2 regions of the Shewanella sp. SP2S2-6 genome follow, and region 2 is predicted to be linked to the other one. Evidence: predicted binding sites of a transcription regulator. Region 2 holds the regulator's gene; the other holds the start of a gene.
The links. The regulator NrdR, encoded in region 2, represses ribonucleotide reductase genes. The targets are predictions, from matches to a motif close to AAACACNANATNTNGTGTTT.

Region 1: a site for NrdR is predicted at 1,379-1,398, ahead of nrdA (class 1a ribonucleoside-diphosphate reductase subunit alpha). Genes of this name have one in related genera too.

What each region holds. Positions count from the first base shown of each region.
Region 1 covers NZ_JAUOEQ010000038.1:38,592-41,731, forward strand. Annotated here, with positions in the region: gene ubiG (bifunctional 2-polyprenyl-6-hydroxyphenol methylase/3-demethylubiquinol 3-O-methyltransferase UbiG) at 1-353, shown strand, start outside; gene Q4Q57_RS18905 (HAD-IA family hydrolase) at 355-1,026, shown strand; gene nrdA (class 1a ribonucleoside-diphosphate reductase subunit alpha) at 1,553-3,140, shown strand, end outside.
Region 2 covers NZ_JAUOEQ010000026.1:16,355-19,494, forward strand. Annotated here, with positions in the region: gene ribD (bifunctional diaminohydroxyphosphoribosylaminopyrimidine deaminase/5-amino-6-(5-phosphoribosylamino)uracil reductase RibD) at 1-1,175, opposite strand, end outside; gene nrdR (transcriptional regulator NrdR) at 1,322-1,771, opposite strand; gene glyA (serine hydroxymethyltransferase) at 1,972-3,140, opposite strand, start outside.

The DNA.
Region 1 (3,140 bases), on a different contig from region 2:
TGGTGACCTGTATGGAAATGCTGGAGCATGTGCCCGATCCACAATCTGTGATCAAGGCTTGCTGTGACATGGTTAAACCCGGTGGCTTTGTGTTTTTCTCCACCATCAACCGCAACATTAAATCCTATGTGCACACGATTCTGGGCGCAGAATATTTACTGAAGATGCTGCCAGTTGGTACCCATGAGCATAAAAAATTCATTAAGCCTTCGGAATTGATTGAACTTGTGGACAATACCGATCTGATCTGTACCGATGCATTAGGCATCAGCTACAACCCGCTGACGGGCATTTTTAAATACACGCCTAAAGTTGATGTCAATTACATGATAGCGACGCGTAAGGTTGATTAATATGAGTTTGGCACAGATCCAAGGCGTACTGTTCGATCTCGACGGCACCTTAGCCGATACCGCGCCGGATCTGGTGCAGGCCCTTAATTTAAGTCTTCAAGACGTCGGCATCGCCGCGCAGCCGTTAGCGGCCATGCGCTACGCCGCATCCCACGGCAGTTTTGCCTTAGTCGATGCGGCGATCCCCAATGCAGCGGATGATCTTCGCACTCAAGTTCAGCAAGGGCTGCTCGCCCACTATCAGCGCATTAATGGCGATCACTGTGCGCTATTCACAGGCATTGCAGCATTACTCGACTGGCTCGAGTTAATGCAGCTGCCATTTGGGGTGATCACCAACAAGCCTGCCCGCTTTACCCGTCCCTTATTGCGAAAACTGAATTTACACTTACGTATGCCCGTTATCATCAGTGGCGATTCAACCAAACACCCAAAACCCCACACAGCACCTATGTTATTAGGGGCTCAGCAACTGAACTGCGCTCCAGAGCACATTTTGTATCTTGGGGATGCTGAGCGGGATTTGTTGGCAGCTAAGGCGGCGGGCATGTTAGGCGGCGTTGCCCTATGGGGTTATCTGGGTGTCAACGACCAGCCATTACAGTGGCCAGCTCACGCACACTTTGCCAGCCCAACTGAGCTACATCAGGCATTAGTCGACGCATTTTCCTAGAAAAGCTCGCTAATAAAACGGCGAACAGACGTCACCATGACACTCAAAGATAAACCTTTTGCTAAAGTGACTATGCAGACGCACATAAGTGTGTTTGCCTGATTTTTACCTGCGAATAAAATCAGGCTGCGAAAGGTCGGCGGATAAAAGATCGGCACTTGTGCGCGATCGCGATCTAAAGAAAAGATCGCCTAAAAATCCCCCATGAGTGCGACACGCTAACCTGAAATTGAGCTTCAAGGTTAGTCGTTACTAACGCGAAAGCTTATCCTCAACTTATCCACAAGATGTCCCCTGAATTCAGACTTGCAAATAGGGGCAAACCTCACTATCTTGTATCCCAGATAATTTAAAACACCATATCTTGTGTATAGGTAGCAATCAGACACACTAGAAGCTCGCCGCTTAATTGACTCGTTTTCAACCAGTCAGCAGTATTTAAGGGACGGTTATTGATTGTTTTACAAGGATACGTACGGTGAACTTGCTCACCTAAATAGATATAAGAACCAAGGCCTATCTCCAAATGAATAGCACTATGACAGTCACAAAACGCTGTGGCGATCGTGAGAATATCGATCTCGAAAAAATACACCGCGTAATTACTTGGGCAGCCAAGGGATTAAAAAACGTTTCTGTTTCTGAAGTTGAACTGCGCTCGCACCTACAGTTTTTCGATGGCATCCCAACCGAAGCCATCCATGAAACCATTATCAAAGCGGCGGCGGATTTAATTTCTCCAGAATCACCGGACTATCAGTTCCTCGCCGCCCGTTTAGCGGTGTTTCATTTGCGTAAGAAGGCCTTCGGTCAATTCGAGCCGCCAGCACTGTATACCCACGTGACGAAATTAGTTGAGCTTGGCAAGTATGACATGCACATTCTGCAAGATTACAGCCGCGAAGAACTCGACGTGATGGATACCTATATCGACCATTGGCGCGATATGGACTTCTCTTACGCAGCGGTAAAGCAGCTTGAAGGTAAATATTTAGTTCAAAACCGTGTGACACACGAAATCTACGAGAGCGCGCAGTTCCTCTACATTTTGGTCGCGGCCTGTTTGTTTGCCCGTTATCCAAAAGAAACTCGCCTGAAATACGTTAAAGATTTCTATGACGCGGTATCGACCTTTAAGATTTCGCTGCCAACGCCAATCATGGCTGGTGTGCGCACGCCAACACGTCAGTTCAGCTCTTGCGTACTGATCGAATGTGGTGACAGCTTAGATTCAATCAACGCGACAGCTTCGTCGATAGTGAAATACGTCAGTCAACGTGCGGGTATCGGTATTAACGCCGGTCGTATTCGCGCCTTAGGTAGCCCAATCCGTGGTGGTGAAGCCTTCCACACAGGTTGTTTACCTTTCTATAAGTATTTCCAAACCGCAGTTAAGTCTTGCTCTCAAGGCGGCGTGCGTGGTGGTGCTGCGACCCTCTTCTACCCGATTTGGCACTTAGAAGTCGAATCTCTGCTGGTATTGAAAAATAACCGCGGCGTTGAAGATAACCGTATCCGTCACTTAGACTACGGTGTGCAGTTGAACAAAGTCATGTATCAACGTCTGATCAAGGGCGAAAATATCAGCCTGTTTAGCCCATCAGATGTACCTGGTTTGTACGATGCGTTCTTTGAAGATCAAAACGAATTCGAACGTTTATATGTGCAATACGAGCAAGACAGCAGTATTCGTAAGAAAACCATAAAGGCAGTTGAGCTGTTTTCACTGATGATGCAAGAGCGCGCCTCAACCGGCCGTATCTACATTCAGAACGTGGATCACTGCAACACCCATAGCCCGTTCGATTCTAAAGTCGCGCCGATCAGACAATCTAACCTGTGTCTTGAAATCGCCCTGCCGACAAAACCATTGAACAACATCGATGATCCTAATGGTGAAATCGCGCTTTGTACGCTGTCAGCACTTAACTTAGGTTCAATCAAAGAATTATCTGATATTGAGCCATTAGCCGACCTCGCGGTACGCGCACTGGATAATCTGCTGGATTATCAAGATTATCCTATCAAGGCAGCACAACTTGCCTCGATGAATCGCCGTACCTTAGGTATAGGCGTGATTAACTTCGCTAACTACTTAGCGAAAAATGGCATGA
Region 2 (3,140 bases):
ACGGTTATCTTGCTCCAATTCGATTTAAATAAAGAGGTATCAAGCTTAACGCTCAAGGTTAAACGGGTATCTGGCCCTAATTTGCGCTCATCGACCAAAGTGAGTGCAGGAATGTGTGCCATGGTTTGATAATCGGGCAATTGCAGCAAATTACGCCCATGCCCACCGAGGATTTTCATCGCTTGGTATAGCACTAACTCATCGGCCAGCCCCTCTGCTAAAAATGCGCCCGCTAAGGTTGCACCCGCTTCCACCAGCACGTGATTACAGCTTTGGCCTAAATAGCTTAATAGTTCAGGCAATGAGACGCGACCTGCAATTGCAGGTAACACGAGGCAACTCACATGGGAGGGCAATTGTGCTTGAAACTCTGTGGGATAAGCCACGGTCGAGACCAAGAGTATGGGCGATACGATAGCCAAGCAGGTGGCCGATAACGGCAAACGGGCGCGACTGTCGAGTATCACTCTTAATGGCTGCAGTAATTGCGCCTCGGTTACACTGTCTTTTAAGCTGCCAAGTTCCTGATAACGCACATTAAGTAAAGGAGCGTCTGCCAGTATGGTTTCGATCCCCGTAACTAGCGCGCAGGAACGTAAGCGTAATCGCTGCACGTCGCGGCGAGATTCTGGACCAGTTATCCATTTAGACACACCGTTAGACAGCGCAGTTTTACCATCGAGACTCGCAGCCAATTTGACTGTAACTCTGGGTAAACCCGATTCCATGCGCTTCATAAAGCCTAAATTCAAGGCATAGGCTTCATCGCGATGTAATCCCACATCCACTTCAATACCGGCATCGCGCAGCATTTGAATGCCACGACCACCTACTTGCGGATTAGGATCTTCAACCGCCACCACCACGCGTTTAACGCCAATATTGATCAGCGCCAAGGCACAGGGTGGCGTGCGGCCATAATGGCTACAGGGCTCTAAGGTGACATAGGCCGTTGCGCCGCGGGCGTGTTCGCCAGCCATACGTAACGCATGCACTTCGGCGTGGGGCTCACCCGCTTTTTGATGATAACCTTCGCCGACAATCTGATTATCTTTAACGATAACGCAGCCCACACTGGGATTGGGCCTCGTGGTGTAAAAGCCTTTGCGCGCCAATTGAATCGCGCGGCTCATCATTTGGGTATCGAGTACGGACCAACTTATGTTCAAGCTCATGTTCAACCCTGTTGTTAAAGGTTTCGGCTTTCACCAGTCTTGTAAATCTGTGTTTAAAACCTGTCTTACAGAAGCAATTAATCAAAAGCCTCTTTTAAAGCTAGCGCAACCAGAAGCCTGAACGACAGGCCACAAAAATTGAATAACTACTTTTGCAGTTTAGCGATGGCCTCACCAAATTCAGACACGTCTTCAAAGGCGCGGTACACAGAAGCAAAACGTATGTAGGCGACTTTATCTAGACTCATCAATTGCTCCATCATCAAGTTACCGACCATTTCTGACGGCACTTCCCGCTCGCCAGTGGCGCGCAGGGTCGATTTGATTTTGCTAAGCGCTTGCTCAATTTCATCCATAGACACGGGGCGTTTTTCAACGGCGCGCAGCATGCCACCTTGGAGTTTTTCTTCATCGAAGGGTTGGCGTGAACCATCGCGTTTAATCACCCTAGGCATGACTAACTCGGCGCCTTCGAAGGTGGTAAATCTTTCATGGCATTCGGTGCATTCTCGGCGACGGCGCACTTGGTGGCCTTCCGCCACTAATCGAGAATCGATGACTTTAGTATCTGTCGCGCTGCAAAATGGACAATGCATTGAGCCTCCTGCCAGTGAATGACGTAAAGCCGTTGGCTTTACTATGTTATCTAAGGTTAGCCTGTTTGGTTTAAGTCTAAGATTTTAGCAATAAAAATGGCCGCTTAATGCGGCCATGGGATTTTATCCTATTTATGGGCTGAGGTTAACCACCTGATGCTTGTTAGGCTCAGCACCACAAAAAGGAGACTATTTACAGATTAACCGTAAACAGGGAAACGTGCGCACAGTGCCAATACTTGGCCTTTAACACGCTCAATCACTGCAGGATTGTTAGCATCATCAAGGATGTCACAGATCCAGCCAGTCAGCTCTTTCGATTCCGCTTCTTTAAAGCCGCGACGCGTAATCGCTGGCGTACCGATACGCACACCTGAAGTCACAAAAGGTGAACGTGGATCGTTTGGTACTGAGTTTTTGTTCACGGTAATGTTAGCGCTACCTAAGGCGGCATCGGCTTCTTTACCGGTTAAGTCACGACCAATCAGATCAACTAGCATCAAGTGGTTGCTGGTTCCGCCAGAGACGATTTTGTAACCGCGCTCAAGGAACACTTCAACCATAGCTTTAGCGTTGTTAACCACTTGCTGTTGGTACACTTTAAATTCTGGCTCTAGTGCTTCTTTGAACGCAACCGCTTTACCAGCGATAACGTGCATTAATGGGCCACCTTGACCGCCTGGGAATACCGCTGAATTCAACTTCTTGTACAAGTCTTCATCGTCAGCAGCAGACAGGATCACGCCACCACGAGGACCGGCTAAAGTTTTGTGGGTCGTTGACGTCACAACGTGTGCGTGTGGTACTGGGTTTGGATAAACACCCGCAGCGATAAGACCGGCAACGTGCGCCATATCGACAAATAGGTAAGCACCTATTTTGTCTGCGATTTCACGCATTTTTGCCCAGTCAACGATACCTGAATAGGCAGAGAAACCGCCGATCATCATCTTAGGCTTATGTTCTACGGCCAGACGTTCCATTTCGTCGTAGTCAATTTTACCTGACTCGTCGATACCGTAAGGAATGATATTGTACAGTTTGCCAGAGAAGTTAACGGGTGAACCGTGGGTCAAGTGACCACCGTGGGCTAAGTTCATGCCCAGTACGGTATCGCCAGGTTTTAACAATGCCATGTAAACAGCGCTGTTTGCCTGTGAACCTGAATGAGGTTGTACGTTAGCGTAAGTTGCGCCAAACAATTCTTTAGCACGTTCAATCGCTAAGGTTTCAACTACGTCCACATACTCACAACCACCGTAGTAACGCTTGCCTGGATAGCCTTCAGCGTACTTATTGGTTAACTGTGAACCTTGCGCTTCCATCACGCGTGGACTGGTGTAGTTTTCAGAAGCAATCAGCTCAATAT